2 regions of the Brachybacterium sp. AOP29-B2-41 genome follow, and region 2 is predicted to be linked to the other one. Evidence: riboswitches for the same ligand, from Rfam matches in the RefSeq annotation. Region 2 holds a riboswitch; the other holds the start of a gene.
What was found. Region 2 has a riboswitch for thiamine pyrophosphate ahead of ACT3T9_RS07320 (bifunctional hydroxymethylpyrimidine kinase/phosphomethylpyrimidine kinase). Riboswitches for the same ligand answer to the same signal wherever they lie in the genome.
Positions count from the first base shown of each region.

Region 1: another riboswitch for thiamine pyrophosphate. It lies ahead of ACT3T9_RS11640 (YkoF family thiamine/hydroxymethylpyrimidine-binding protein); the one in region 2 lies ahead of ACT3T9_RS07320 (bifunctional hydroxymethylpyrimidine kinase/phosphomethylpyrimidine kinase).

Region 1 is NZ_JBQSXR010000011.1:28,844-44,510, forward strand. It holds gene ACT3T9_RS11630 (ATP-binding cassette domain-containing protein) at 1-1,208, opposite strand, end outside; gene ACT3T9_RS11635 (ECF transporter S component) at 1,198-1,893, opposite strand; gene ACT3T9_RS11640 (YkoF family thiamine/hydroxymethylpyrimidine-binding protein) at 1,890-2,579, opposite strand; TPP riboswitch at 2,617-2,725, opposite strand; gene ACT3T9_RS11645 (protein-L-isoaspartate O-methyltransferase family protein) at 2,701-3,267, opposite strand; gene ACT3T9_RS11650 (MBL fold metallo-hydrolase) at 3,275-4,000, opposite strand; gene ACT3T9_RS11655 (ABC transporter ATP-binding protein) at 4,166-5,053, shown strand; gene ACT3T9_RS11660 (ABC transporter permease) at 5,050-5,928, shown strand; gene ACT3T9_RS11665 (sensor histidine kinase) at 5,915-7,186, shown strand; gene ACT3T9_RS11670 (response regulator) at 7,164-7,817, shown strand; gene purS (phosphoribosylformylglycinamidine synthase subunit PurS) at 7,999-8,268, shown strand; gene purQ (phosphoribosylformylglycinamidine synthase subunit PurQ) at 8,268-8,993, shown strand; gene ACT3T9_RS11685 (class I SAM-dependent methyltransferase) at 9,160-10,428, opposite strand; gene ACT3T9_RS11690 (pirin family protein) at 10,434-11,564, opposite strand; gene ACT3T9_RS11695 (serine hydrolase domain-containing protein) at 11,664-12,776, shown strand; gene ACT3T9_RS11700 (MerR family transcriptional regulator) at 12,867-13,676, opposite strand; gene ACT3T9_RS11705 (MmcQ/YjbR family DNA-binding protein) at 13,711-14,106, opposite strand; gene ACT3T9_RS11710 (nucleoside hydrolase) at 14,296-15,288, shown strand; gene ACT3T9_RS11715 (MaoC family dehydratase) at 15,468-15,667, opposite strand, start outside.
Region 2 is NZ_JBQSXR010000005.1:218,402-234,068, forward strand. It holds gene ACT3T9_RS07265 (fatty acid desaturase family protein) at 1-529, shown strand, start outside; gene ACT3T9_RS07270 (DUF402 domain-containing protein) at 669-1,322, shown strand; gene pepN (aminopeptidase N) at 1,393-3,942, shown strand; gene ACT3T9_RS07280 (mechanosensitive ion channel family protein) at 4,106-5,056, shown strand; gene ACT3T9_RS07285 (globin) at 5,111-5,560, shown strand; gene ACT3T9_RS07290 (acyl-CoA thioesterase) at 5,568-6,098, opposite strand; gene ACT3T9_RS07295 (acyl-CoA thioesterase) at 6,139-7,068, shown strand; gene ACT3T9_RS07300 (TfoX/Sxy family protein) at 7,189-7,530, opposite strand; gene ACT3T9_RS07305 (thiamine phosphate synthase) at 7,594-8,235, opposite strand; gene thiM (hydroxyethylthiazole kinase) at 8,232-9,008, opposite strand; gene ACT3T9_RS07315 (MFS transporter) at 9,005-10,393, opposite strand; gene ACT3T9_RS07320 (bifunctional hydroxymethylpyrimidine kinase/phosphomethylpyrimidine kinase) at 10,390-12,024, opposite strand; TPP riboswitch at 12,015-12,108, opposite strand; gene ACT3T9_RS07325 (extracellular solute-binding protein) at 12,162-13,481, opposite strand; gene glgP (alpha-glucan family phosphorylase) at 13,519-15,667, opposite strand, start outside.

The sequences.
Region 1 (15,667 bases), on a different contig from region 2:
GCGAGCATCTCCTCGACCTGCTCGTGCCCGGCCCCGGACGCGGCGAGCTCCGCCTGCACGGTGTCGGCCACGAACTGCGCCTCGGGTCGCTGGAACACGAGCCCAGCCGCCGCACCGTCGACGGTGCCCGCCTGCGGGAGGTCCAGGCGGGAGAGCGCGCCGAGCAGCGTGGACTTCCCGGCGCCGTTACGGCCCACGACGGCGAGCAGACGCCCCGCATTCACGGTGAGCTCGACCTCGCGCAGCACGGTGCGGTCGCCGTGGCCGAGCTCGGCGCCCCGCACGGTGAGCAGCGGATCCGGCGTGGCCTCCGGGCCTGGGGACGGAGCCACCTCCCCGGACCCCCTCTCGGAGCTCAGCGTCTCCTCGACCTCCCCGGGCAGCCAGCACCCCGCCTCGCGCAGCGCGGCGCCGTGACGGGTGAGCACCACAGTCGTCGGCCCGTCGGCGAGCACCTGCCCGGAGGCGTCGAGCGCGATGGTCCGTGCCGGAAGTCCGGCCAGGCCCGACTCCCCCGCCCAGTCGTCGAGGCGGTGCTCCACGAGGATCGTTGCCACTCCGCCCTCGCGCGCAGCCCGCTCGACGCCGTCGCGCACAGCGCGCACGCCCTCGGCATCGAGCATCGCGGTGGGCTCGTCCAGCAGCAGCAGGCGCGGCCGGGCGACGAGCGCCGCGGCGAGGCCCGCACGCTGCAGCTGTCCGCCCGAGAGCGTCGCGGCCGGGCGGTCGGCGAGCGTCTCGATGCCCGCGTCTGCGAGAGCTTCGCGCACGCGCTTCCCGATCTGCGCGGGCGGCACGCTGCGGCTCTCGAGCGGGAGGGCGACGTCATCGGCGACCCGCGGGAGGCACACCCCGTCGGTCGGATCCTGACCGAGGAATCCGACGGTCCCCGCGGTGGCCAGGACCCCCTCGGCGATCGGGTCGATGCCGCCCACCCGCAGGGTGCCGGTGACCCGGCCGCGCTGGTGGGAGGGGAGCGCGCCGGCGAGCGCGCGCAGCAGCGTCGATTTGCCACAGCCGCTGGGGCCCAGCAGGAGCACCTGCTCCCCGGCCCGGATGCTCCCGGTCCAGGGGCCGACGCCGTCCCCCGAGGGCAGGACCACCTCGAGCTCCCGTGCCTCGACCACCGTCCCCGACTGCCCGGGGGCCGCCGCCTCCCTCTCGCCCGGCGCGGTGACCTCGGCGGCCGCTGCGGCCTCAGCGGACACGACGTGCCGGGATGCCGTCGTCGCCCTGCGCGGCGGCACCGATCGCGAAGTTCGCGAGCACGCCGGTGCGCTCCAGGGCGCGGACGATCACCCTGGCGAGCAGACCGCCGAGCACGATCCCGGAGAGCACCTGCATCCCGAGCCGCAGCGCGAGCAGGTCCTGGCCGTACCAGCCCATCCGGTAGGCGGTCCAGAAGAACACCAGGCCCGCACCGAAGGCGCCCGAGGCGGCGAACACTCCCCAACCGAACCGGCGGTAGCGGGTCAGGGCGAAGGGCAGCTCGCTGCCGATGCCCTGCAGCGCGGCGGCGAGCACCAGCATCGGGCCGACGGGGCTGCCGAGGAAGACGACCTCGATGATCGCGGCGAGCATCTCGGCGAGGATGCCCACGCCAGGGCGGCGCAGGATCGCCAGCGCCACCGGTCCCACCAATAGCCAGGAGCCGAACAGGACGTGCTGGGCGAGGTCCCCGGCGGGGCCCATCGCGATCGCGAGCCCGTTCCAGGCCTGGACGAACACCCAGTACAGGAAGCCGAACACGACACCGAGCACCACCACCAGCACGATCTCGCGCAGGGAGAGCCTCGGACGCCGGGCGGCACGAGCGGCCAGATCAGAGGCCTGCGAGGGAGTCTGGCCGGGAGCCCGGGAGGGGGTCTCTGCCGGAGTCTGTGCGCGGGTCATCGCGTCTCCTCGCCGAGCTCGCGCACCTCGTGGGAGGGGCTGTTCAGGGAGAGGGTGAGATGGCTGGTGACGTGCTGCACGCTGCGACCCACCTGCAACCAGCCGGCGACGGCAGTCGCGATCACCTCGCCGATGTCGCCCTCGAGGCGGGTGACGAAATGCTCGGAGCCGCGGAAGGTGCCCAGCTCCCGGGCGCGGTCGATCGCGGCGTAGATGTCGCGCATGTGGTCCGGCGCGGTGCCGTCGGCGGCGACCTGGTCCGCCAGCGGGTACAGCGCCCACTCCGCGGAAGCGAAACGGCCGGTGCGACGGGGCTCGGTGATCCCGACGTCGCGCGGGCCGGCGCCACCGGGAAGCTCGCAGGTCACCTCTCCCGGGCAGCCGCGCGAGAGGGTCACGGAGAGGGTGGCGTGGTGCTCGGTGCGGGCGAGGTCGTCTGCGAGGTCGATGAGATACCGCTGCAGGTGGGCTTCGTGGCCGCCGAGATAGGTGGAGACGTCCCCCGTCTCGCGCACCAGGCCGGTGAGGTCGAGCCGGGACAGGATGCCGACGAGCACTCGGGCGTAGTCATCGGTCATGACGGCTGCGGTGACCCTGGCGCCGACGCCGAAGCCGAGCGGGGTCTCGGTGGGATCCGGGGCGGTGCCCGGGAGGGTGGCGGGGGTGCCGACGGGAGTGATGCTCACGATCCGTGCCTTTCACGAGGGCACGGACGCGCAGCGACGATCGCCTGGCGGAGCTTCCTGCGCCGGCATGATCCGGATCAGGTTCTACGGTCGGAGTTCGAGAACTCCCTCTCAGCCCGGCCTACCGGACTCCCGTGCACGGAAGCACCGTACCCCGATCCGGCGTCCCTGGAGCGCGGCGGTCCACGAACCAGTGGCTGGACCGGGCGGCGGCGGAGACCAGGATCCGGTCGAAAGGTCCGTCCGCCGGCGCCCCCAGCACCCCGGGGAGGGCTTCGTGGATCTCCGCGCGGCCGTCCTCGCGGCCGACGGTCCCGGCGAGCGCGGCACGGGCAGGTGCCAGCAGGCTCACCTGCCGCTCCACACCCACCACGCTCCCGGAGGGTCCGACGAGGTGGGCGAGCAGCGCCGTGGTCCAGCCGGAACCGGCACCGACGTCGAGCACGTGCTGCCCCTCACGCACATCGAGCAGGCGGAGCATGTCCAGCACCGTGCTGGGTTGGGAGTTGGTCTGGCCCACTCCGATCGGCAGCGGGGAATCCACGCCGGCACGGTCCCGCAGCTCCGGGGGCAGGAAGTGCTCCCGGGGCACCGCATGCATCGCGCGGGAGGCACCGTCGCCGGTCCCTGCTCGGTCCGCGGGGTCCCGCCGGTCCTCGGACCGGTTCCTGTTCCTTTCGGCGCTCATGGCGCGTTCAGCTCCCGGGGAGCTCGATGACCCCGTCGACCGGCCAGTCACGCACCTCCGTGCCCTCGGGAGCGAGGGCAGTGGCCTGGCGCCGATAGATCGGTCGGCCCACGTCGCTCGCAATCGCCTCATGCACGGGCAGGGCCAGCGTCGGGCCGACGGCGCGGAGGAAGTCGACGGTCTCGGACACTTTCGACCAGGGGGCGACGACGGCGAAGGCGAGCACGTCGATGCCGTGGAACTCCGGCAGCGGCTCGAGGGAATCTCCGGTCACGCCGAGCCGGGGGCCGTCCCCCGCGGAGATCACGAGACCCGAATTGCCGACCCGCGGAATGTCCGGGTGGATGATCGCGTGCCGGCCGCCGACAGCCTCGATCCGCAACGAGCCGTGGCCCGGGACCGCGGCAAGCACGTGCGCGTCCCCGGCGGCGAGCGGACGCAGCTGCTCGGGGCGCACCGCAGCGGCGCCGTCGACCGCCTCCCGCAGCTGCTGCGCGGTCTCGGGCTCCGCGATCACCTCGGCGGTGGTCGCCAGGCGAAGCACCTCGTCCAGCAGGGTGCGGTCCACGTGATCGGGGTGCTGATGGGTCAGGAGCACGGCGTCGATCCCTGTCAGCACCGCGGCGCCGAGGCCGCGCACGGCCTCGCCGCTGAAGCCGCCGGGATCGATCAGCAGTCGACGCCCGCCGGTCTCCACCAGCAAGCACGAGTGGACGAGGTGGCGGATCTTCATCGGTTCCTCCTGGGAATGGGTGCGACGGTCCCTCGAACCTATCGCCGCCGGCACCGTCTGCACAGGGGGCGGCCCCCCGGCGCGTGCTCGCCTCCACCGATCGGTGGAGGCGATCGTGGCTACTCGGTGGTACCGACTGCATCGCCGCGCTCCCAGACTCGAGCCATGACCAGCACACGGACCGCCCCGACCCCGGCACCCGCCGCAGACCCTCCGCCCGCCCTCGCCGTCTCCCACCTCGTGAAGTCCTACAGCGGCCGCCGCGTCGTCGACGATGTGTCATTCCGTGTCACCCGGGGCACGATCTTCGGGCTGCTCGGCCCCAACGGCGCCGGTAAGACCACCACCCTCGAGATGTGCACGGGGCTGCGACACCGCGAGTCCGGCACGATCGACCTGCTGGGCCTGGACCCGACGGCGCTCGGCAGCCGGGACCGCAACCGGGTGGGGATCGTCGCCCAGAGCGGCAGCGAGCGCGCCTCGCTCACGGTGCGGGAGATGGTCTCCCAGTACGCGGCCTACTGCGAGGACCCGTGGGACGTCCCCGAGCTGCTCGAGGCGACCGGCCTCGCGGAGAAGGCCGGCGCTCGCATCGCGAGCCTCTCCGGCGGGCAGCGCCGACGCCTCGACGTGGCCACCGGGATCGTCTCCCGGCCGGAGCTGCTGTTCCTCGACGAGCCCACCACCGGCTTCGACCCGGCCGCGCGGCGCGAGTTCTGGGAGCTGATCCGGGAGCTGCGCAGGCTCGGCACCACCATCGTCCTGACCAGCCACTACCTCGATGAGGTCGAGTTCCTGGCCGACCGCGCCGCCGTGCTGCGTGCCGGGCGGATCGTTGCCGAGGGCACCGTCGCCGAGATCCGTCGGGCCCACGGCACCAGCTCCACGGTCACCTGGACCGGCCCCGACGGGCCGCAGGCGCGCGTGGTCGAGGACCCCGATCCGCTGCTGCGCGAGCTGCTGGCCGCCCATCCCTCCCTGCCCGATCTCGAGGTGCGCCGCCCGTCCCTCGAGGAGATCTACCTCGGCCTCGTCTCGGAGGGACCCCGATGAGCGCCACCACCGCTCCCACCCTGCATCCTGCCGCCCCGACGTCGGCCGCCTCCCGCCGCGCCCCCTCCCTGCTGCGCGCCGTCGGCGTGCGCACCCGCGTCGAGCTGCTGCAGTTCTACCGCGAGCCGCTCCAGGTGATCTTCGGCTTCGCCTTCCCGATCGTGCTGTTCGCGATCTTCGCGACGATCTTCGACCAGGCCTGGACGCTGCAGGACGGCACCGAGGTCGCGGCCTCCACCTACTACCTCGCCGGGATGATCGCCGCGGCGGTGATGACCTCGGGCTTCCAGTCCACCGCGGAGATCATCGCGACCGAGCGCGATGACCGCACCCTGCGGCGCCTCGTGGTGAGCCCCATGCCTCGCAGCGCCTACCTGATCTCCAAGGTGGTTCTCGTGGCCCTCAACACCACCCTGCAAACAGCCCTGCTGCTGGTCGTCGCGCGATTCGCCTTCGACGTGCCGATGCCCCACCAGATGTTCACCTTCGCCTGGGTGCTGCTGCTGGGCACGGCCGCGACCACCGCCGCCGGGGTCGCCTTCGCCTCGGCGCTGCCCTCGGGCCGGGCCGCGATCGCCGCCTCCGCCCCCATCACGGTGGTGCTCAGCTTCTTCTCCGGCAGCTACATCCCGATGTCGGAGCTGCCCACCTGGCTGCAGGACCTGGGTTACGTCTTCCCCCAGGCATGGATCGCGCGCGGTCTGCGCCTCTCGCTGCTCCCGGAGGAGTTCGGGGAGCAGATCGAGATCGCCCCCTTCGGCCTGGACGACCTGTCGATCCCGGTGCTCGCGGCACTAGTGTTGAGCTCATGGCTGATCGTCATGCTGGTGCTGGCGAGGACCACGTTCCGGTGGAGTCCTCGTGACGCAGGCTGAGCGTCGCACGCTGATCGCCGGCGGGAACCTCTGCACCCTGGACGGCGTGCCGCGGAGCTGGGCCACCAACTGGCCCCTCCACCTGATCGTCGCCGGGACCGCGCTGCTGGGACTGGTGATCTCCCCCGGGCCGCTCACGGCCCTGCTGGTCTCGTTCTGGCTCGCCGCCTACGCCGCCACGCACTGGGCGGTAGTGCTGCGCAGCCTGCCCGGTGCCGGCGTGGTGGGCACGATCGTGCTCGGCGGGATCGCCGTGGCCCTGTTGGGGGTCTCGAACGTGGGCCTGCACCTCTTCGCCGCGTTCATGCTGATGTGGGTGCTGCATTCCACCTACCGCGCGGGGCTGGCCGCGACGCTGCTGCTCGCGGGCGGGGTCGTCCTGGTGCTGTTGCCGCGGGGGCTCGAGAGCGGCTCGGCCGGGGTGGCGGTGGCGCTCGCGACCGGGCTGGGCAGCGCCCTGTTCTCCGTGCTGATGGCGACCTGGATCTGGCAGATCGAGACCCTCTCCCACGAACGCCGGGAGCTGGCCGAGGAGCTCGCCGACTCCGTGCGGAGCCTGGAGCGGACCCGCTCCGCGCTGCTCGTCCTCGAGCATCAGCGCGGGGTCGACGAGGAGGCGGGCCGGCTCGCCGCCGAGATCCACGACACCCTCGCCCAGTCCTTCACCTCGATCACGATGCTCTCCCAGGCCGCCCGGCACACCAGCGGCTCCGACGGGGCTGGCGGGGTGGGCGGGACCGACAGCACTCCCGTGCCGCTGCTGGCCCAGATCGAGGAGATCTCCCGGGAGGGCCTCGCCGAGTCCCGCGCGCTGATCGCCCGCACCCAGGCGCCCCTCGACCTCGGTGCGGCCCTGGACCGTCTGGCCGCGGACCTCGAGCAGCGCACCGGCGTACGCACCACGGTGGACTCCTCCGGCTGGTCCTCGGTCGCGACCCGCACCGAGGTGGTGCTGCTGCGCACCCTCCAGGAGGCGCTGCGCAACATCGAGCGGCATGCCGGCGCGGGCTCCGTGCGGATCCGCCTGACCCGCGAGGAGGGGGACGCGCTGCTCGAGGTCTCCGACGACGGCGCCGGCTTCGATGTGGACCTGCCCACCGCGGGCTACGGCCTGGTGGGGACGCGCTCCCGGCTAGAAGCCGAGGGCGGGGTGCTGCACCTGGTCTCCTCCCGCGGCGCGGGCACCACGCTGTGGGCCGTCCTGCCCGTCACCGCGACCACCCCGGAGGTGCCCGATGCCGAGCCCGATGCCGAGTGAATCCCTGCGCGTGGTCCTGGCCGATGACCACCCGATCTTCCGCTCCGGGGTGCGGGCCGTGCTCGAGTCCGCCGGGCACGAGGTGGTGGCCGAGGCCGGCACCGGCCAGGAGGCGGTCGACGCCGTCGAGCGCCTCCAGCGCGACGGCCGGGGCCCCGACGTGGTGCTCATGGACCTGCGGATGCCCGGCACCGACGGGGTCGAGGCCACGCGCCTGCTCAGCAGCTCCGCGTCTCCGGTCCCCGTGCTGGTCCTGACCACCTACGACACCGACGCACTGATCCTGCGAGCGATCGAGGCGGGAGCGACCGGCTACCTGCTCAAGGACACCCCTGCGCCGCAGCTGCTCGAGGCGGCGGCGAGCGCCGCGACCGGCCGCACCACCCTCGCCCCCGTCGCCACCGCCGCGATCGCCTCCTCGCTGCGCGCACCGCGGCCCGAGGCCCTCACCGCCCGTGAGCTCGACGTGCTGCGCCTGGTCGCGACCGGCAGGTCGAACGCGGAGATCGGACAGCGGCTCTCGATCGCGGCGTCGACGGTGAAGTCCCATCTGCTGCGGATCTTCACGAAGCTCGGGGTGGACGACCGGACGCGGGCCGTGACCCTGGCCCTCGAACGTGGCCTGCTCTGAACCGAGGCGACCGGGAGGTCGTTCCCACGGTGGGCAGGCCCCCGCCGATCGGCTCCGGCTCGGTACGATGTCCTCGTCGGGCCCGACCCGTCGGCCGACCCCGTGCCGACCGCTCACCCGCACTGCAGATCCACCCGCCCGGCCCGCCCCATCGCGGCCGTCGTCCCCCAGGAGAGTCCCCATGCCACGTGTCGTGGTCCACGTCATGCCGAAGCCGGAGATCCTCGACCCGCAGGGCAAGGCCGTCGCCGCCGCACTGCCGCGACTCGGTTTCGAGGGCATCGCCTCGGTGCGCCAGGGCAAGCGCTTCGAGCTCGAGGTCGAAGGTGAGATCACCGACCAGGTGCTCGCCTCCCTCCGCGAGGCCGCCACCACCCTGCTGTCCAACCCCGTCATCGAGGACGTCGTCTCGATCGACGTCGAGGACGAGGCCGACGGGGCGCAGGCCTGATGCGCATCGGTGTGGTGACCTTCCCGGGCACGCTGGATGACCGGGATGCGCTGCGCGCCGTGCGGATCGGAGGGGCCGAGCCGGTCGCTCTCTGGCACGGCGAGGACTCTCTCCAGGACGTCGAAGCGATCGTGCTCCCCGGCGGCTTCTCGTACGGCGACTACCTGCGCGCCGGCGCGATCAGCCGCTTCGCCCCGGTGATGGAGAAGGTCGCCGACGCCGCCAAGGGCGGGATGCCGGTGCTCGGCATCTGCAACGGCTTCCAGATCCTCTGCGAGACGCATCTGCTGCCCGGCGCGATGATCAAGAATGCGCACCGTGCGTTCCTCTGCCGCGACCAACCGCTGACGGTCGAGAACACGAGCACGGCCTGGACCTCCGGCTACGAGAAGGGCCAGGTCAACCGCATTCCGCTGAAGAACCAGGATGGCCAGTACGTCGCCGATGAGCGCACCCTCGCCGAGCTCGAGGACGAGGGCCGGATCGTGTTCCGCTACGCCGCTGGCGCCACCCACGGCCCGGCCGGTTTCGAGGCGAACCCCAACGGCTCCCGCCATGACATCGCCGGAATCACCAACGCCGCAGGCAACGTCGTGGGCCTGATGCCGCACCCTGAGCACGCGGTCGAGACCGGCTTCGGCCCGGACCAGCCCGGCGAGGGCACCCGCTCCGGCACCGACGGCCTGGCGATGTTCACCTCGGTGCTGCGCAGCATGGTGAGCTGACCAGCCCCGCCAGCGGTCCCAGCCCCGTGAGCGGGGCAAAGTGGGGGAAATAGCGCAGGCTATCGCCCTACTTTGCCCCGCTGACGGGGATTTTTAGTTGCGCCCAGGTGACGGGGCTTTTCACGTCGCTCCGCTGGAGTGGCGTCTCAGGGCGGGAGCGGACGGGTCAGCGGGTGGCGCTGAGCACGGTGAAGCGGCGGTCGCGGGCGCGCTGCTGCACGGCACCGACCCGGCGCTCCACCTCGGTGCGGTAGCGCAGGTAGGAGTTGTGCACGAACCACAGCTGACCGCCGGGGCGCAGCACGCGCGCGGCGGTGTCGAGCAGCCCCTGCACAAGGGTCGCGTCGACAGAGGTGCCGTCGTGGAAGGGCGGGTTCAGCAGCACCAGGTCCAGGCTCGCATCGGCGACTCGTGAGAGCGCGTCGTCCCAGCTCACCTCGACGCCGTCCCGTTCGAGGCCGCTTGCGGCGAGGGTCGCGCGGGCGGAGCTGACGGCGTCTGCGTCCGCGTCGCTGCCCAGCACGTTCGCCTCGGGCAGGGCCGCCGCGAGGTAGGCGGTCATGAGACCGTTGCCGCAGCCGAGGTCCGCGGCGGTGGTGAGCGGGGCGTCGGGTGCGGTGAGCTTCCCTGCGGCCAGGGCTCGGTCGAGGGTGTCCAGCAGCAGACGGCTGCCGGCGTCGGCCGAAGCTCCGCCGAAGACTGTGCCGATGCCGCGCAGCGCGATCGTGCGCTGCTGTCCGCGCACCGTGACCCGCGCGGAGCTCTCGGCCGCAGCCGGGGCCGCGGCGGACTCCCGCAGACCGGTCGCGATGAGGGCGCGTGACTTGCCGATGCCGCGGCTCGCACGAACCTCGGAGAAGACCGTCGCGAGCGCGTCGTTCTGAGCCCGGGTCATGTGCTTCACGCGGCCGCCCGCGATGATCTCCAGACCGTCCTGACCGCCGGACCGGACCGCCGCGGCGAGTCGCCGGGCGCGGTCCTCGAGGGCGTGGACGGCCTTGGGCAGCCGCATGAGCACCCGCAGGTGCCCCTCGACCTCCGCGGCCGCCTGCTCGAGCGGGATCGTCTCGGGGCCTGCAGGGACCCGCAGGCGACCGGCCTCGATCTGCGTGGCGAAGCGCTCTCGCAACGTCGCGGCGAGCGGGAGGGAGGAGGTCCAGCTGAGCACCACGGCATCCGGGTGCTCGGCGACGGAGGCGAGGGCGAACGCGGTGAGCTCGCCGGTCGCGTCGTCGACCACGACCAGGTCGCACGGGCAGCCGGCACCGAGCTCCTCGGCCGCGGCGATGATCACGCGGTCGGTCTGGTCCGGGCCCTGAGGCGCAGGCGCAACCGGAGGTGCGTCGACGGCTTCGTCAGCGAAGAGATCCCCCTCGAAGGGATCTGAGGCGAAGGGATCTGCGTCGGAGGGGTCTGCTGCGGGGTTCTGGGGCACGGGGTTCAGTCCTTCGGAATGCCGACGCGGCCGCGCGAGCGCAGCCGGCCGTTGGGGAGTGCGGGAGCGGGCAATGCCGCGGGGGTGTGCGGGGCGAAGGGGCCGAACTGCTCGGCATCGGCCGACAGGCCGCCCCACGAGCGGGCCTCCGGGTGGATCGGGGCCTCGGCGAGCGTACCCTCCGCACCGATCTCCGCCTGATAGCGGGCCCTGAACTCCACGATCTCCTCATGGCTGCGGCCCACGAAGTTCCACCACATGAGGATGTCCTCGCCGAGCGGTTCGCCGCCGAGCAGCATCGCGCGAAGGTCCTCCCCCTCCTCGGCCCGGATCTCGAGCACGGTGGCACCGTCGGGCAGCACCAGCAGCTCGCGTTCGGCGGCGCGGGCGCTCCGGTCCACGGTGTGCGGCACCTCGGCGGTGGGTGCCCCGTCGACGGCGGGTCGTGCGGCGCTGCCAGCTTCGGCGTCCGTGGTGGGTCCGACGGCGGTGAGCTGCGCGGCGCCGCGGTCCACGAGCAGGCCGTACTCGTGGCCGGGGTCCAGCGCGATGCGCAGGGTGCTGCCGGCGCGCAGATCGAGCTGGACCATGCTCAGCGGAGTGTCGGTCTCGGTCGCGCTGCGGTCCTCGAGCACGGTGCCGTCCTCGAGCTCGCCGCGGAAGCTCCCCAGGCCCACTCGGGCGCGGGCATCGTCGTTCCCGATCACAGGTGGGGTGGAGACCTCGAAGCGCTGCGCGCCGAAGCGGGTGCGGTCCGGGAGCGCGTACCAGAGCTGGACGCCGTGCAGGATCGTCGTGTCCAGGGCGGAGAACTCCGAGTGGGTGATGCCGGAGCCGGCGACCATCATGTCCACGTCCCCGGGGCGCACGAGGGCGTGGCTGCCGATCGAGTCGCGGTGGGTGATCGCGCCGTCGAACAGCCAGGACACGGTCGCGAGGCCGGTGTGCGGGTGGCGGGCGACCTGCATGCCCCCACCGGCGGAGACGTCGTCGGGCCCGAAGTGGTCCACGAAGCACCAGGCCCCGATGAGCGACGTCGCCCGGGCGGGCAGGGTACGGTGCACGGTCATCCCGCGGGGGCCGCCGAGCGGCACCTCGCGCGGTTCCAGCAGCACGAAATCCTCGAAGGCGCTCATGGAGTGAGTCTAGAGAAGCGTCGCGGTTCCGGGGCGGGCGGGGCCGGGACCGGGACCTCCACCCTTGCCCCGCCACAGCCGCCCTCCTAGCCTGAGCGCATGTCATCGCAGACCGTGCCGCCCCCGCTCGTGCTCCGCGCCGTGGAGGACGGCATCGTGCCCGGCGCCGTGGTCGCGGTGGGCCACGACCCCGATCCGGTCGCGATCGGCACCATGGCGGTGGGTGGTCCGGCGATGCCGACCGATGCGATCATGCGCATCCAGTCGATGACGAAGCTGGTCACGGCGGTGGCGGCGCTGCGCCTGGTGGACCAGGGCTCTCTCACGCTCGACGGGCCGGTGGCCCCCTGGCTGCCCGAGCTGGCCGCCCCGCAGGTGCTCACCACCCCCGACGGCCCGCTCAGCGGCACGGTGCCCGCCGCACGTCCGATCACCGTGCGCCACCTGCTGACGAACACCTCCGGGTACGGCATGATCCTCGCCGACTCCCCGCTGCAGCACGCGATGGCGGAGAACGGGACGGAGGCCGGGCTGCTGCCCTCGCCCCTCGGAGCCGACGCATGGCTCGCAGCACTGGCAGAGCTGCCGCTGGTCGGGCAGCCTGGCGAGATCTGGCGCTACCACCACTCCTTCTCGCTGCTCGGGATCCTGCTGGCCCGCCTCGCCGGCACCAGCGCCGGTGAGCACCTCGCCAGCTCCCTGTTCGAGCCGCTGGGGATGGTCGACACCGGTTACTCCGTACCCGTGTCGAAGCGCGAGAGGCTGCCCGCGCTGTGCTCCTGGTCCAGCGGCGAGCTGGTCGAGCTCGAGGAGCCCGGGGGCGGCCCCCACGTCGGCCCTCCATCCGAAGATGTGAGCCACGGCGAGCTGCTCTCGACAGCACCGGACTATCTGCGGTTCCTGCGTGCGCTCCGTGATGGCGAGCTGCTCTCCCCTGAGCTCCTCGCGATGCTGCGCAGCGACCAGGTGCCTCCTGCCGCGAAGCACTCCGACTCCTTCTTCCCCGGCTTCTGGGACCGCACCGGATGGGGGTTCGGGGTGGGTGTGACCACGGGCGACCCCCATCGAGGGCGCTGGGGCTGGTCCGGCGGGGCGGGAACGGACTTCTTCGTCGATCCCGACGGGAGGCTGGGCCTGCTCCTCACCCAGGTGGAGATGGGGCCGTGGATCGAGCCCCTGCTGGGGGCCTATGGGGCGGTGGAGACGCGCTGACCGCACCCTGATGTTCGTCGTCGAGTGAGGCGCCGAGGGAGGCGCCGAACTCTCGGCGCCTCCCTCGACAGGCTCGACACGGTCGGTGCGTCACTCCCAGGTGGCGGTCTCCGGGTCCACGCCCCGGGAACGGGCGTTCTCCTCGATCACGTGTCGCACCCACGCCGCGAGCCCGGCGGCCCGCTCGTCGTAGTGCGCGGCGAAGCGCGGGTCCTCGGTGTACATCCGGGCCAGCACGACCTGCATGGAGCGGGAGCAGTCGTAGTGCCGGTCGATCGAGTCGCGGTGGCGTTCGGCCAGCGCATTCGCTTCCTCGCTGCCCGCTGCCACACCCCGTCGCATAGCGTCGGCGAGCGCGGCTTCGGTCGCGTCGGTCTCGTCCTTGATCTCCTGCCACTGCGCGGCGTCCCAGCCGCGGGTGCGGGCGGCGGACTGCGCCCAGGCGTCGGACTCGCCCCAGCGCTCGCGGGCCTCGTCCTGGTAGGCGGGGTCCCAGTCGGTGCCGAAGATGCGGGCCTGCTCCTCGGGGCTGAGGGTGGTGGTGCTGTCGTCCATGTCGGTCCTCTCGATCATCTCGTCGACGGCGCGCGCCGTCTGCTCGAGCCGCTGGATCCGCTCCGCGAGGAGGGCCCGTTGGCGCTGGAGGTGCTCGCGCGGATCGACGGAGGGGTCATCGAGGATCTCTCCGATCTGCGCGAGCGCCAGACCGAGCTCGCGGTAGACGAGCACCCGGTGGATCCGGGCCACATCAGCGGGGTCGTACAGGCGATACCCCGACCAGCTGCGTCCGCGGGGGCGCACCAGGCCGATGCTGTCCCAATGGTGCAGGGTGCGCACGCTGACCCCGACGAGGCCGGCCACGCGGCCGACGGTGAGGTCCTCCTGCTGTGTCTCGGTCATGGGAACCACCTTCGGGCCTGACGTCGCGTGAGGGTCAAGTGCGGGCATCGAGCTGTGCGACGAGGCGCGCTCCTGCCACGGTGCGATAGGACTCCTCGATCAGCTCGGCGAGCTCGACGCGGTCGGTGCGCTCATCGAGGTCGATCCCCGACCACCCGGAGGGGCCGAGATAGGCGGGGACGAAGGCCCGTGGATCCTCCCTCAGTGCTGCGGTCTCCCCCGGTGGCAGATGCACCACGATGCTCTGGGGATGCTGCACCCACTGCCCGTCGACCTTGAGCGCACCGCCGTAGTAGCAGTGGACCTTCACGGTATGGAAGGCAGGACGACCGTGGCTGATCTTCTCGCGCGCCCCGGGCAGGGCCAAGGCGATCTCCCGCACCATCTCGAGCAGCGGGTCGTCGTCGTCGAACATCTGCAGATGCGCCATGCCGACATCTTCCCGCAGGTCCCCCACCCGAGGCCAGGGGGCGACGCCCTCGATGGTCGGCGCGTGCGGCGGCCCGCTCGTCCGGCGGTCCGACCCTCCAACGGTCCGCATCGCTCCGTCGATCCGACCTCCCGTCTTCCCTCGTTGCGCCGCGCGCGCAGTGCCGCGTCACCGCCGTAGGCTGGAGCAATGAGCGTTCCCCTGCTGGTCGACTGCGACCCCGGCATCGACGATGCGATCGCCCTGGCCTACCTCGCGAGCCGTCCCGACGTCGAGGCGGTGGGCCTGGTCTCCACCGGCGGCAACGTCGACGTCCACGCGGTCCATCGCAACAACCTGGCCCTCGCCGAGCTGCTCGGGACCACCGCCCCCATCGCGCGGGGTGCGGAGCGGCCGCTGGTGCAGGAGCCGATGTACGCCGACGACACCCATGGCCCCGGCGGGCTCGGTCATGCAGTCCTCCCTCCCACGACTCGTAGGGAGGATCCGCGCAGCGGCGCGCAGCTGTGGGTCGATGTCGCGCGCGCATATCCCGGGGAGCTGGTCGGCCTGGTGCTCGGACCGCACACCAACCTCGCCCTCGCACTGGAGATCGAGCCGGAGCTGCCACGGCTCCTCAAGCGCCTGCACATCATGGGCGGGGCGATCAATCATCGCGGCAACACCGGACCCACGAGCGAGTGGAACATCGCCGTGGATCCGGAGGCCGCCCAGCGCGTCCTCGCCGCGTTCTCCGCCGCGCCGCACCGTCCGGTGCTGGGGTCGCTCGAGGCGACGGAAAGCGTCCGCTTCACGCAGCGCGAGCTGGATCGCTTCGGCGAGCTCGCCGAGCGCACCGGCCATCCAGTGGCGCAGATCCTGGTCGACGCGCTGCGCTTCTACTTCGAGTTCCACGAGGCCGACGGACTCGGCTGGTCCGCGCATGTGCACGACCCGCTGGTCACCGCGCATGCGGTCACCGGCGGCTTCGCCTCCACCCGCGCGCTCGCCGTGGACGTGGAGCTCACAGGCACCCTGACCCGCGGTCAGACGGTGGGCGATGTGCTGGGTCGCTGGGGCCGGGAGCCGAACGTCGACGTGCTCACCGAGGTGCGGCCCGCGGAGTTCATCGACCACCTGCTGGAGACGCTGCAGACCGGACTGGACCGGACCGTCCGACCAGACCATCCCGTCGGCGGCTGACCACGACGGGGCATCTCACCCCATCCTCGCCGGGGGCGACTCACCCACGTCGAGAACGACCTTCGGAACAACATCTCGCGAGGAAGGTGTGCCAAAGGTCGTTCTCGATGCTGTGGGGTGGGATCTCGGTGCCGTCAGGTGGCTCCGGGTCCTCTCTCGCGACTCAGCAGCTCAGGGGCTCACCGGCCCAGCGTGGTCACCTGGACCTCGAAGCAGCGCCGGGGGCCCTTGTCCCCGCGCCCGGCGCGCCAGCCCACGCAGCGGGTGGTTCCCGCGTCGCGGTCGTCCTCGAAGGCGACGAGCACTGTGCCGGGCAGGGTGACAGGGGCGTCGAAGCTGACGTCCCAGCGCAGGGGACGGGAGAGGTCCACGCGCGCCT
Region 2 (15,667 bases):
TGCGTTCGAGCTGACCTTGGTCCTCATCCGGATCATCGGCTTCCCCGTGATCGTCCTGGTGACCCTCGGGCCGGTCCTCGGTGCCGCGTTCCTCGCCGTGCAGCTGGCCGTCTTCGGCATCACCATGGGTGGCTCCTTCGCCCCGAACCACAAGGGCATGGCCCTGATCCCGCAGGGCATGGAGGTCGACTTCCTGCGCCGCCAGGTGCTCACCAGCCGCAACATCACCGGCGGTCGCCTGATGAACATCGCGATGGGTGGGCTGGACCTGCAGATCGAGCACCACCTCTTCCCGCGGATGCCCTCGGCGAACCTGCGCAAGGTGCGGCCGATCGTCCGGGAGTTCTGCGCCGAGCGCGGCATCATCTACACCGAGACGAACCTGATCGCCTCCTACCGAGTCATCATCGGCTACCTCAACAAGGTGGGCCTGGGCTACGCGGACCCGTTCGACTGCCCCCTCGCCTCACAGCTGCGCGGCGCGCCCCTGCCCTCCTCGCAGCTGCGGAGCGCACCCCTGGCCTCCTGACGGCGCGCCGCACCTCCCGCGGAGAGGGAGGCGGTATGGTCGCTCCATACGCCTACCCCTTCACGGGCAGTGCAGCCCCGGCTCGGTGGCCGGTCGGTACGGGGCGTCCGTGGAGGCCGATCCGGCCGGGATCACCACCATGTCTTCCACCCCGCGCTGGTCGCCCGGCGACCAGGTGACCTGGACCTACTACACCCCACAGCACCCCACCCGCACCGTCCGCCCCGGCACAGTCGTGCTGGACGATGACCGCGGTGTTGTGGTCTGGATCGCGCCCGGCACCGAGGTGCTGCTGCCCGTGCTGGAATCCGGTGCAGCGTTGCGCCGTGCCGGGGACGAGGGCATGTTCACCGCGCCCCGCATCCAGTCCAAGCAGCTGTGGACCGGCAACGGCATCCTGATGATCGGGCTGCCGGACTCCCCCTACTCGATCTGGCTGTTCTACAAGGACGACGGCTCGCTGGGCTGCTACTACGTGAACCTCGAGACGCCCTACGAGCGCACCGCGGAGGGCATCTGCACCCGGGACCTGGTGCTGGACCTGGTGGTGCTGCCTCGCCGGGACTGGCACTACAAGGACGAGGACGAGCTCGAAGGCGCGGAGCGCACCGGGTACTTCTCCGCCGAGGAGATCGCCTCGATCCGCGCCGCGGGCCACCGGGCCGAACAGCACATCGCCGACTGGACCTACCCCTTCTCGGCGGGCTATGAGTACTTCTTCCCGGATCCGAAGTGGCCGTTGCCCACGCTGCCCGCCCACTACACCTGGGATCTGGACCTGACGCAGCGCTGAGCAGGATTGCTTCAGCACAGGGAGCCGCTTCAGTTCCGAGGCATGCAGGGTCGGTGGCAGGATGGAGCCCATGTCATCCGAGAACCTCACTCGCGACGAGGCCCGCAGCCGTGCCTCGTTCCTCAGCACCGATTCCTACGAGATCCGTCTTGATCTGACCACCGACGAGCGGACATTCCTCACCGAGACGACGATCCGCTTCTCGTCCACCTCCGCCCAAGACACCTTCGTCGACCTCATCGCAGCATCCGTCGAGGAGATCGAGCTCAACGGTGAGCTGCTGTCCGATCCCGCCTCGCACTTCGACGGAGCGAGGGTGCGCCTGCCCGCGCTCCGCGAGGGCGCGAACACCGTGCGGATCCTGGCGACCGGTCGTTACATGAACACCGGTGAGGGCCTGCACCGCTTCGTGGACCCGGTGGACGACGAGGTCTACCTGTACTCGCAGTTCGAGGTCTCCGATGCGCGCCGCATGTTCGCCTGCTTCGAGCAGCCCGATCTCAAGGCCACCTACCAGCTCACGGTCACCGCCCCGGCGCACTGGCGGGTCATCTCCGTCTCCCCCACCCCCGCCTCGACCCCCGCCGGGGAGGGCATCGCCACCTGGGCCTTCGAGCCCACCGAGCGCATCTCCACCTATCTCTTCGCCCTGATCGCCGGGAACTACCAGGGCGGCACCGGGGAGATCACCACCCGCGACGGCCGGACCATCCCGATGGGCGTCTTCGCCCGCGCCTCGCTCGCCGAGCATGTCGACGCCCAGAACGTCATCGACGTGACCAAGGCCGGCATCGACTTCTACGAGGAGGCGTTCGACCAGGACTTCCCGTTCCGCAAGTACGACCAGATCTTCGTGCCGGAGTACAACATGGGGGCGATGGAGAACCCCGGCGCCATCACCTACGTCGAGGCGTACGTCTTCCGCTCCGAGGTTTCCGACGCGGTGCGCGAGCGACGCGACCTCACGATCCTCCACGAGCTGGCTCACATGTGGTTCGGCGATCTGGTCACCATGCGCTGGTGGGACGATCTGTGGCTGAACGAGTCGTTCGCCGAGTACGCCTCCACGCTCGCGAGCGCCGAGGCCACCCGCTGGACCGGCTCCTGGACCACCTTCGCGTTGTCGGAGAAGGGCTGGGCTTACCAGCAGGACCAGCTGCCCTCCACCCATCCGGTGGTGGCCGACATGGTCGACTTCGAAGCCGTCGAGACGAACTTCGACGGGATCACCTACGCCAAGGGCGCCTCGGTGCTGCGCCAGCTGGTCGCCTACGTGGGCCGGGAGGAGTTCTTCGCCGGGGTCCGCGCCTACTTCGCCAAGCACGCCTGGGGGAACACCGAGCTGACGGATCTGCTGGTCGAGCTCGAGGCCACCAGCGGCCGTGACCTCAGCAGCTGGGCCGAGCTGTGGCTCCAGCGCGCCGGGGTGAACACGCTGCGCCCGGTGATCGAACGTGACGCCACCGGTGCCGTGACCCGCTTCGCAATCTCCCAGACCGCTCCGGCGGAGCACCAGACCCTGCGCCCGCACCGCCTGCAGGTGGGCGGCTTCTCGCTCCAGGACGGGGCGCTGGTGCGCACCGAGTCCGTCGAGCTGGACGTGGACGGGGAGCTCACCGAGGTGCCCGCGCTGACCGGGAAGCGCGCCGACCTGTGGCTGCTCAACGATGGTGACCTCACCTATTCGAAGGTGCGCCTCGACGAGAAGTCCCTCGCCGTCGCGATGGAGCACCTGCGCGATCTGGACGACTCCCTGGCACGGACCCTGCTGTGGTCCGCCGCCTGGGACATGGTCCGCGACGGCGAGCTGCCCAGCCGCCGCTACCAGCAGCTGGTCCTCGCGAACCTCACCGGGGAGGACTCCTCCTCGGTGGTGCGCACCCTGCTGCAGCAGCTGGAGACCGTCGCGGGCCCCTATGCCGCCGTCGACCAGCGGGCCCAGCGCACCGAGGCCGCCGCGAGCGCCGTCTGGGAGCTCGCGGTCGCGGCTGAGGCAGGCTCCGATGCCCAGCTGCAGTTCGTCGAGAGCTTCGCGCATCTGGCCCGCACCGAGGAGCACCGCCACACCCTCGAGGGGCTGCTCGGCGGGACGGTCACCCTGCCGGGCCGAGAGATCGACACCGATCTGCGCTGGAAGCTCGTGATCGCCCTCGCGGTGCTGGGCGGGATCGACGTCGCCGGCATCGACGAACAGCTCGCCGCCGACGACACCCAGTCCGGCCGGAAGCATGCGCTCACCGCGAAGGCGGCGCTGCCCACCGAGGTCTCCAAGGCCAAGGCCTGGCGCCGCACGGTGGAGAAGGACACCCTGGCCAACGAGTCGGTCACCGCGGTGATCCAGGGATTCCGCCGAGTGGTCGACGAGTCGCTGCTGGCCCCCTACCGACAGCGCTACTTCTCGATGATCGACCAGGTGTGGAAGGAGCGCTCGAACGAGATCGCCACCCGCCTCGTGGGCGGCTACTTCCCGCACAGCTATGGCGGTCAGGCCGTGCTCGATGCCGCCGATCAGTGGCTCGCCGATGCCGAGGAAGCCCCCTTCGGGCTGCGCCGCATCATCATCGAGGGCCGCGACACCGTCGCCCGCCAGGAGCGCGTCCGCGCGGCGGACATCGGCTGAGCGACGCGCTGTGAGCCCGCGAACGGCAGGAGCACAGCACAAAAGACGCCGCTGAGCGACGCGCTGTGAGCCCGCGAACGGGGCCGGGGCGAGGCGGGTCGGTGACCCACCTCGCCCTGGACTCCTCCAGACTTCTGGCGGCCCGGGCGATATCGTCGAAAGTATGTTGGACGACCCCCTGGATCTCGAACCGCTGCTGACCTCACCCACCACCGATGAGGCGCTGAGCCTGATGGATCAGCTGCTGCGCTGGCTGGCCACCAGCGGCGTCAAGATCGTCGTCATCCTGCTGGCCGCCACGATCGCGAGTCTCCTGGCCGGTTGGCTGCTGCGCCGGTTCTTCCGCACCATGGTCCAGTCCGGATCGAAGCTCTCCACCGTGGCCGGGACCGTGATCAAACGGGATCCACGCTCGCAGAAGGCGGCCCAGGCCCGTCGCGAACAGCGTGCGCACACCCTGTCTAACGTGGCCCGCAACATCGCGCACGTGATGATCTGGGCCGTGGCCTCGGTGATGATCCTCTCCGAGATCGGGGTGAACATCGCCCCGGTCATCGCGAGTCTCGGGGTGGTGGGCTTGGCGGCCGGCATCGGTGCCCAGACCATCATCAAGGACGTGGTCGCGGGCGTGGTGATGCTCTTCGAGGACATCGTCGCCGTCGGCGACTGGGTGGACATCGAGTACGCCGAGGGCACCGTCGAGTCGATCAACCTGCGCGCCACCCAGGTGCGCGGCATCGACGGGGTGCTGTGGACGGTGCGCAACGGCGAGATCATCCGGGTCGGCAACTACGCACGCGGCTTCTCGAATGCCGTGGTGGTGCTCGACATCGACGCTGCGGCGGATGACGACCAGGTGACCACCGTGCTCGAGTCGGTCACCGCCGAGCTGGCCGCGGATCCCGAATTCGAGGACCAGATCCTCGCCGCCGCGAGCATCACCGGCATGCTCGCCGTGGATGCGAACCGCTACCAGCGCCGTGTCGTGATGCAGACCCCTCCCGGTCAGCAGTGGGGCGTGGAGCGAGAGCTGCGCGCCCGGATCCGAGACGGCTTCGCCGCCGCGGACATCGCCTTCGCCATGCCCCGTTTCGTCGAGACCGTCCAGAAGTGACAGCCCGCAGATGACTCCCACCTTCGTGACCCCCAAGACCGGAGAGCGCCAGCTATGACCACCCCGTCCCCCCAGCCCGAGCAGATCAGCTTCTACGAAGCCGTCGGCGGCCATGAGACCTTCGTACGGCTCGTGGACCGCTTCTACGAGGGTGTCGCCGAGGATCCCGAACTGCGTCCGATGTATCCGGAGGAGGACCTCACCGGGGCGCGCCACCGGCTGTGCACCTTCCTCGAGCAGTACTGGGGCGGTCCGAAGACCTACGGCGAGGAGCGCGGCCATCCGCGGCTGCGGATGCGGCACGCCGTCTTCCCGGTCTCCCCCTCGGCCCGCGATGCGTGGCTGCGACATATGCGCGCCGCCCTCGACACCCTGGACCTCGCACCCCTGCACGAGCAGACGCTGTGGGACTACCTGGATCGGGCCGCGCATTCACTGCTCAACACGGTCGACGGCGGCGAGGCACCGGCGGCCGGGCAGACCGTCCCCGATCAGCTGAGCTGAGCTGGGCTCAGTCGCGGAAGCGCAGCGGTTCGCCGGAGAACTGCTGGAGCTGGTCGCGGGTCTCCTGCTCCAGGCGGACGGGCGCGCCGGACTCGGCGTCGACCAGCACCACCACGGTGCGTGCCCGGGCGTAGGGAGTCCTTGCGTCGGGATCGTCGCGGGTGAGCACGAGGTAGTCGACGCTGAGGCTGGCTCCACCGATCCGGGAGAGCCACAGCCGCACCACCACGCCGTCGCGGCGATGGCCGAGCGGCCGCGCGTATTCGATCCGCTGCGAGGCGATGACCGTGCTGACCGCCGCCCCGGCCCCGCCGACCGGAAGCGCTGCCGGCGGCTGCGGCGCACCGAGCTCGACCTGTTCGGCTGGCGGCTGCCAGAAGGCGGCGATGCGCGCCTCCTCGAGCAGGCGCACCACCGCGGCGTTGTTCACGTGGCCGTAGGCATCGAGGTCCGTCCAGCGGACCGCGACCGGGATATCCAGGGGCTGCGGCTCTCCCGGCGTGAGATCGGGTGCATCGGCGAGGGAATGAGGTGCCATGGTTCTCATCGTAGGCGTCATCGCCAGTACGATCGGCCGCATGACCTCTGCGCACACCGACCCCTCGAAGATCGCCGCCGGTCTCGTGGATCTGCTGGATCTGCGCGAGAGCGCCCCCTTCGGCGAGTTCTCGACGACGGCTACCGTCGCCGCATATCAGGGTGATTCCTCCCCTCATCCCGGCGGGCACGTCTTCGGCGGGCAGGTGATGGGCCAGGCCGTCACGGCGGTGGGCCGCACGGTCTCCCCCGATCGCCGCATCCACTCGATGTACTCCTACTTCCTCGCCCCGGGCGATCCCTCGCATCCGATCCGCTTCCAGGTCGATGCGCTGCGCGATGGCGGCTCGTTCTCCGTGCGCCGGGTGCTGGCCACCCAGCCCGGCAAGGAGGCTGATGAGGAGGAGCGCACGATCCTCGCGATGACGGCGTCGTTCCAGGAGGACCAGGACGGGCTCGAGCATCAGGAGCGCGCCCCCGAGGCGCCGGATCCCGAGGGGCTGCCGACCACCGCCGAGGTGCTCGACGGGATCGATCATCCGGTGGCGCGCTTCTGGGCCACCCAGCGCCCGATCGACATCCGTCACGTCACCGATCCGATCTATCTGCGCCCGGATGCGGCAGGTGCGGAGTCGCAGATGGTGTGGATGCGCATGCTCGCCCCGATCGAGGCGGAACCGCTCACGCATGATGCGATCCTCGCCTTCGCGAGCGACTACACGCCCTTCGAGCCGATCCTGCGCCGTCAGGGGCTGAGCTGGATGACGCCCGGCCTGAAGATGGCGACGATCAACCACGCCATCTGGTGGCACAAGCACGTCGACACCAACGACTGGCTGCTCTACGTCCAGCGCTCCCCCTCCGCGAGCGGCGGGCGCGGCCTGACCCACGGCCAGCTCTTCGACCGCAGCGGTGACCTGGTCGCGACCGTCACCCAGGAGGGCATGATCCGGGCCAAGCAGGCCCGCTGACCAGCGGGTGCTTGCTGGCAGGCGCTGACCGGCGGGCGCTGAACGGCGGGTGCTGTCCGGCGGGCGCTGAGGAGCAGCGCCAGCAGCACCCGGATCCAGCGGCCGGGAGCGTTCCACCGCTCAGCGGTCGTGGAACTCGAGTGCGTCCTGGAGCCACCGGCCGAGGGCCATGTCCTCGGCCAGGGCGCGGGGCTCGACGTCGATCCAGCCCTCCCCCATCGACCGTTGCGTCCCCATCACCGCCTGCCGGGCACCATCCTGCGTCAGCAGCTCGGTGTGGCGCGTGGGCTCGACCCTGACCAGCAGCGAGCCGTCACCTCCGACGGAGACCAGCATCGCGTCCTCGAGCATGACGGCTCTGCCGCCGAACATCGAGACTTCTCGGACAGCTCGCCCGGGCGGGAGCAGGCTGCGGATCCGATTCAGGAGCGCCTCCTGAGAGGGGTGGGCGACAGTGGCCATGGGATCCCTCCCTCGATGCACGCGGATGGTCGGTCTTGAGTCTTCCTCACCGGAGCCGGTCTGTCACGGCCCGGCCGCGGTGACGACGTCCCGAGCGGCGCGCTCCGGATCGTCGGCGTCCATCAGGCCCCGCACCAGCGCGATCCCGGCGATCCCTGTCCGTGCGAGCGCCGGGACGTCCTCGACGGTGATGCCGCCGATCGCGACGATGGGGAGCCTGGTCGCCGCCACGAGGCTCCGGTAGCCGGCCAGGCCGAGGGGAGCACGACCGGAGTCCTTCGTCGGTGTGGGCCGGAACGGTCCGGCGCCGACGTAGTCCAGCAGCTCATGGAGTTCCTCCGCCCGGCGGACCGTCTCCAGCGTCCCCGTGGTCAGGCCGATGATCGCCTCCGGGCCCAGCATCGCGCGTGCCGCGGCGACTGGGAGATCGTCCTGCCCCAGATGCACGCCGTGCACCGCGGCGCCCCTGCGGCGTGCGGCGAAGGCGACGTCGGCGCGGTCATCGACCAGCACCTGGGCGGCGGGCCGCGCCTCGTGCACGGCGGCGGCGACGGCGCAGGTCAGCTCCAGCAGCTCGGTGGTCGTGGCGTCCTTGGCCCGGACCTGGATCACCCCGGCACCGCCCGCGGCGGCAGCCGCCGCGGCCTCGACCGTGCGCCGGCCAGTCCCCGAGGTCACCAGATAGCAGCGCAGATCCAGGGTCATCGTCCCACCTCGTCCAGTGCGTCCAGCAGATGCATGCGGAAGGAGCCCGGCCGGGTGGAGCAGCGCTCGGCCGTCTCTCCTGCGAGGGCCATCCAGGTCGTCGCGGCGAGCGCGGCCGTGAAGGCGTCGGGTTCGACGGCCCGGCAGGTCGCGGTCAGCGCGGCGAGCAGGCACCCGGTGCCGGTGACCCGTGTCAGCAGCTCGCTCCCCCTCGCCAGGCGGGTCCGCCGGTCGCCGCAGAGCACGAGATCGGCGGGGCCCGAGACCGCGACGGCGCCGCCGGTGTGCGCTGCGATCTGCATAGCGGCGTCCTCGGCGCTCCCGGGATCCGTCTGGGAGTCCGCGCCGCGCCCGCCACGCCCGGTTCCGGCCAGGGCGAGCACCTCGGAAGCGTTCCCTCGCACCACGGAGGGGTGGGAGTCGAGCAGGGTGCGCGCGAGCGCGGTCCGCACCGGGGCGATCCCGATCGCGGTCGGGTCCAGCACCCAGGGGCGGGCATCCCGCACGGCGGCGGCGACGGTCGCCGGGATGCCGTCCATCGCGTCGGTGCTGAGGGTGCCCAGGTTGATCACGAGCGCATCGGCCAGCGTCGTGAGGGTGGGGGCCTCTTGGAGGGTCTCGGTCATCATGGGGCGTGCGCCGGCGGCGAGCAGCCCGTCGGCGACGATCCCCATGGAGACCGTCGCGGTGAGGCAGTGCACCAGCGGCTGGCGCCGGCGGACGGCAGCGAGCACGTGCGCCACCGGGGCGAGGTCCGGGTCCGTCGGGCTCATCGTGCGCCTTCCGTCGTCTGCACCGGCCCGTGCTCGCGGACCCCGTCGGCAACGGTATCGATGTCAGCGTCGGTGTCCCGTGGGGAGAGTCGGGGCCCGAGCGCGGCACCGAGCACGAGGAGCCCGCCGCCCAGACTGATCAGCGCCATCACCGACCCGTGACGCCCGAGCAGCGCCTCGAGCCACGGCAGGTAGAAGGGGTAGAGCGCGGGAAGGACGAGGGAGAGGCTGTAGCCCATGCCGTAGCCGGTGGAGCGCACCTCGGTCGGGAACCGCTCGGAGAGGTACGCCGAGACCGGGCCGTAGGCAGAGACGGTGATGACCTGCAGCACGGCCGCGAGCACTGCCGCTCGGCCGAAGGACTGCGAGGTGACTGCGAGCCACCACACGAGCGGGCCGGCCACCGCAGCGACCAGTCCCCAGGCCATGAACAGGGTGCGTCGACCGGTTCGGGTCGACAGGTGACCGGCGAGCGCCATCACGACCGCTTGGGCGATGGAGGCGATCCCGATCGCCATCGAGACGCCGGTCGCGGGCAGTCCGGTGTCGGTCCCCAGTCGGCCGGTCAGCAGCAGCACCGTGGTGTTGGTGAGCAGCCAGAGCCCCGTCATGAGGAGGAAGACCTGCCAGAACGACGAGGCCCAGCGGCCGGTGAGCAGATCCCGCAGGCCCGCTCGTGGGCGCACCGACGTGGTCCGGGCCCGTCGGTGGAAGACCGGGGCGTCGGTGACCTGGCGGCTGTAGTAGATCAGCATGCCGATCGAGGCCAGTGCTCCGAGCACGAAGAGCAGCCTCCACCCCCACGCCGCGTAGGCATCGGGGCCCAGCATCATCAGCAGCATCGCCACCGAGAAGGCGATGCTCGCCTGCGCCCACGGCGCCATCGAGAGGATCAATCCGCTCATGAGGCCGCGCCGTCGGGGCCGGGACCATTCCATGGCGAGCGGGATGGCAGCCGAGTACTCCCCCGCCACGAAGATTCCGCCGAGGAACCTCAGCGCGAGGATGAGGGCGATCGTCCCCGCACCGAGGATCTCGTGGGTGGGCGTCATGGCGATCGCCAGCGCACAGGCGGCGGTTCCGGCGATCGCGACCCGGGTGGTGCGGGTGCGCCCGAGACGATCCGAGATGCGCCCGAACACGATCCCGCCGACGGGCCGCCCGAACAGCATCGCGACGACGATCAGGGACCCCGTCGAAGCTGCTGCCGCGGGCCCGGCGAGCACGACCATCGCCGGGGCCAGCGCGGTCAGCGGCAGGAAGACGTGGATGTTGTCCACCCAGTTGCCCACGACGCCGGCGCGCAGGGCGGCCCGGCCGGCCGGGGGGAGGCGCTCATCGGTGGTCGCGATCGGGGTCCCCGGCAGCATATGGGTCCCGCTCACAGCGCCCCCTCCAGGATCGTCTCGTGCTGGTCCGCTGGAACCGGTGCCGCCAGGCGCAGCGCCTGGTCGAAGAACTCCAGCTCATGCCGGCTGGCGAGGAGATAGGCACGGACCGCTGCGGAGCGGACCGCTGGGGAGGCTGTGGCGAGCTCCCGTTCGACCTGCTCCAGTGCTCCTTGCGTGGCGATGACGAAGCCCGGGTCACGGTAGGTGTCGAGCCAGTCCGCATAGGGGTGATCGCTCGGGACGGAGGGCAGTGTGGCCCCCGTCTGCGCGTACAGCCAGTAGCAGGGCAGCACGGCGGCGGTTCCCACAGCACGCTCCTCCCCGAGGGTGGTGGCCAGCAGGAAGTCGGTGTAGGCGCTGGTCACCGGGGAGACCCCGATCTCCTCCTGCTCACCGAGCCGGCCACGGTGCAGCGCGGACTCGACGGTGAGGCAGCTGCTCGCACCGCGGGCCCAGAACACCTGGGCCACGACATCGGTCGAAGCGGCCGAGAGCGCCGCGAGCGCGCGGGAGTAGCGACGCAGGTACAGCGAGTCCTGGGCGAGGTAGAACGCGAAAGCGTTCGGGGGCAGACTGCCGTCGACCAGCTGACGGACGAGGTCGGACTCCGCGATGTTGCGAGCGATGGGCTCCCCCGCAGCCCACAGCGCCTGCGTCCATGGCCCGGCCGGGGCGACGGCAGGCTCGATCCGCGCCGCTGCCGGGAGCGCGGCACCGAGCGCCGAAAGGATCTGGTCCGGGGAGTCGAGGATGGGTGGGACAGCTCCCGGACCGAGCCAGGGGGTGGATTCCCCGGCGGCCTGCAGACGGCGGGCGCGGTGGGAGTGGTCCACCGGACCGTGGCCGCTCCCGACCCGCAGCGCCTCCCCGTGGGAGATGGCCTCATGCAGCCACTGGGTGGACCAGGCGAGCGCCTCCTGCGGCGACTCCCCGCTGCCCAATCGGGTGGCGAGCGCCGAAGCGAGGGAGCATCCGGTGCCGTGGGTGCTGGTCGAGCTCACCCGCGTCGAGGGGACCGGGAGGCAGATGCCGTCGGGGCCCACCCAGGTGTTCGTCACCGTCGCGGAGTCCAGATGTCCGGTCTTCACCACGACGGCGACACCTGTCCGTGCGGCCCATCCTCGGGCCTGCTCGAGGGCGGCCCGCTCATCACGGGCGCGCTCGCTCCCCGTCAGGCGTGCGAGCTCCTCGATGTTCGGGGTCACGACGGTGGCGCGCGAGCAGAAGGTGATCATGGCCTGCTCTGCGTCCGGCGCCAGGAGGCTGTCACCACTGGTCGCGACCATCACCGGATCGACGACGAGGATCTGCGGGGGATGCTCGTCGAGCCACTCGGAGACCGTCGCGATGAGCGCGGCAGTGCCGAGCATGCCGGTCTTGACCGCATCGATCACCACATCGTCGCTGACCGCGCGGAGCTGCCGGTCCAGGAACGGGGCCGGCGGGACGTGGATCTCCCGCACGCCGCAGGTGTTCTGTGCGACGAGCGCGGTGACGACGCTCATGCCGTAGCCGCCTGCTGCGGTGATGGATTTGAGATCCGCGGCGGTGCCAGCACCCCCGGAGGGGTCCGTGCCGGCGATCGACAGCACACGGGGAATTCGGGCAGGGTACGACGGAGCCACGAGGACATCCCTTCGCTAGTACGAACTAGATCAGGTTCCACGGGTGTGATCTCAGCGTCGGATGACGCACCCCGTGTCCGCGGCCGAGTATAGGCACAGCTCTCGGCTCAGCCCTCGCCTCTCCGTCGAATCCCTGCTCAGCCCATCGCCTCTCGGGCGGCCTGCTGCGCCTCCGGGAGTGCCTCGGCGGCGGTGGCCTCACCGCGGAAGACCTTCGCGATGCCCTGCAGAGCGGTGCCGGTGGCGATCGCCGAACGATCACCCGTCTCGGGACGCGCCGCGGATTCGGGCACCTCGATCACCGAGACGTCCACTCCAGCCTCCGCCCAGCTCTCCTCCCACGCGCCACGCAGATCACGATGGGCGGGGATGCCCAGACGGTTCTCGGCCAGCGCGCGCTGACCGTCCGCACCGCCGAGCCAGTTCAACAGCTCAGCGATCGCCGCGGACCGATCGTCCTTCTTCGCCTCGACGCCGACTGCGGCGATCGCGTGGACCAGCGGGCGCGGCCCCTGAGGGCCGGCGACGACGGGATGGATGCCCCAGTCGAAGCTGCCACCGATCTCCTCGGTCAGGGTGTGCAGGTCATAGGTGCCCGTCTGCAGCAGACCGAGCTTGCCCTGGAGGAACAGGTTCCGGCACAGGGCCGGATCCGCCGTGGTCTCCGACCCTGCCGGGCCGAGATGCGAGGACGCGAGATCTGTGAGGTACTGAACGGCAGTGATGCCTGCGTCGGAGGCGAAGGACATCGTCCCCTCCTCGTCCTGCCAGCTGCCGCCCTGGGCAGCGATGAAGGGGCCCAGCACCGCGGTGCGGTCGGGATGAGCGCTGAACCCGAAGGTCGCACGGGCCCCGGGGTCGAAGCCCTCGTCCCCCGGGTGGAGTCCCTCTCCGTCGACGGTGAGGGCGCGAGAGAGGTCCCGCAGCGGGTCCGTCGGCGCCGCGGGGTCGAAGCTCAGCGCCGTGGCATCACCCTTGGCCGCGGCGACCAGGCCCTCGTGCGCGACCAGGATGCTCTGCTCCCAGAGCTGGGGAACACCCCACAGCCCGTCCTCGAGCCGATAGAGGTCCGTCGCGACGCCCTCCCACCGGGAGGAGGTCTCGCCGACGATCTCGCCGATCTCGGCCAGCCGCCCGCTGGCATGAGCCTGGGCGAGGTTCGCGGTGTTCATCCACAGCACGTCGGGCAGGTTCTTCGCCGCCACGTCCAAGGGCAGCTGGGTCCAGTAGTCATCCCAGCCGAGCACCTCTACCTCGACCGCGATCCCGGTGCTGTCGGTGAACTCCGCGAGGGATTCCTCGTACGCCGCCGCTGCCGCCTCGCTCCACACCCGCATCCGCAGCGTGTCGCCGTCCTCGAGCTCGACGGACCGATCCGAGGAGCAGCCGCTGAGCGCCCCGGCCCCGGCCAGTCCCATCGCAGCGGTGGTGAGCAGGAGCTGGCGGCGGGTCGGCACGGGGTCGGGGCCTTTCAGTGGTGGTGCGGCGGGTCGCTCAGGCGGTGGCGACCAGCCCGAGCTCGGCGCGGGAGGCCAGCACCGGGTGCTGCGGCGTGACCCGCACGGTGTAGCCCACCTCGCCGGGAGCGGCGAGCGCGAAGCGTGCGGCCCAGCGGCCGTCGTCCCCGCGCTGCAGAGGGATCAGCTGAGGATCGATGATCTCATCATCCGCGCCGATCTCACCGAGCACCGCCTCGATCAGCACGTCCGTGTCGCGAAGGCCGCCCAGCTCGACGTCTGCCACCAGCGTGACCTCGGCGCCGGTGGAGACCGTCGACCCGTCGGTGCCCTCGAGGGTCACCCCGCTCACGGCGATCGCAGACCAGGCCTGCTGCACTGCGGCCTTCCACTCGGTGAACTCGCCGGCCAGCGCCGGATCCGAGGCGAAGGCGGACGCAGCCCGGGCGGCAGGCAGATAGAGGTCGGTGACGTAGTCACGCACCATGCGTGCCGCGACGATCTGCGGGGCGACCTTGACCAGCGAGGAGCGGACCTTGGTCATCCAGCCACGCTGCATGCCGCGCGCGTCACGCTCGTAGAACAGCGGGACGATCGACTGCTCGAGGATCTCGTAGAGGGCCTCGGCCTCGATCCGGTTGCGCTCGGACTGGTCGGGGACCTCCGCGGTGGGGATGGTCCATCCCGCCTCGTCGTCCTTCATCTCGTCCCACCAGCCGTCGGACACCGAGAAGGTGAGCCCGCCGTTGAGGACGGCCTTCATGCCGGAGGTGCCGGAGGCCTCCTCCGGTCGGACCGGGTTGTTCAGCCACACGTCCGAGCCGGCGATCAGCACCGAGGCCATGCGGATGTCGTAGTCGGGCAGGAAGGCGATGCGATGGCGCACGCCGTGGTCATCGGCGAACTGCACCAGCTGCTGGAGGAACTCCTTGCCGGGGCGGTCGGCCGGGTGCGACTTGCCCGCCACCACGATCTGGACCGGACGCGACTCGTCCAGCAGGATCTTCTTGAGACGCTCAGGGTCCGAGAGCATCAGCGTGAGGCGCTTGTAGGTCGAGACGCGGCGGGCGAAGCCGATGGTCAGGGCGTTGGGATCCAGGATGTGCTCGGTCCAGGCGAGTTCTGCCTCGTCGGCACCGCGGCGCAGCCACGACTCCTTGACGTGATCCCGAGCCATCGTCACGAGATCCGCGCGCAGCGCGTTGCGGGTCTCGGTGAGCTCATGGTCGGTGAGGGTCGCCAGGGCGCTCCAGTCGCTCAGCGAGGAGATGTCGACGTCGCCGAGCGCCTTCTTGTACAGGTCATCCATGTGCGCCGAGGTCCAGGTGCGGCGGTGCACGCCGTTGGTGACCGAGCCGATCGGCACCTCGGGCACGTCGAAGCCCGGGTAGAGGTCCTGGAACATGCCGCGGGAGACCGCGCCGTGGAGCTTCGCGACGCCGTTGGCGCGCTGGGCGATGCGGAATCCGAGCTGGGCCATGTTGAACACGTCCCCGCCCTCCTCGATCCCGAGGGCGAGTGCGGCTTCGACGGGCAGCGAGGGGATCAGGCGGGACAGGCCCGTCTCGTCGGCGTCGAGGTAGCTGCGCAGCCGGGAGGCGTCGAAGCGGTCGATGCCGGCCGGCACCGGGGTGTGGGTGGTGAACACGGTGCCCGCCCGCACTTCGGCCACGGCCTCGGAGAAGCTGGCCCCGGCGTCGATCCGGCGGCCTACACGCTCGAGGCCAGAGAAGCCCGCGTGGCCCTCGTTGAGGTGGAACACGGTGGGTGCCGGAGTTCCGGTCGCCTGGGCGTACGCCTCGACGGCGCGGACGCCGCCGATCCCCAGCACGATCTCCTGGACGATGCGGTGCTCGTGGTCGCCGCCGTAGAGCCGGTCGGTGATCTGGCGGGCATCCTCGTCGTTGGTCTCGAGGTTGGTGTCGAGCAGAAGCAGGGGGACCCGGCCCACCTGCGCCTTCCAGACGGCGATGGCGATCTCACGGCCGCCCGGCGTCGTGACCGAGACGGTCAGCTGCTCTCCGGCGGAAGTGAGCACGGGAGAGATGGGCAGCTGCTCGGGATCGTTGTGATGGTAGTTCTCCTGCTGCCACCCGCTGGGGTCCAGCGACTGGGAGAAGTAGCCCCACTGGTAGAGCAGGCCGATGGCCACCAGCGGCACCCCGAGGTCCGAGGCGGACTTCAGG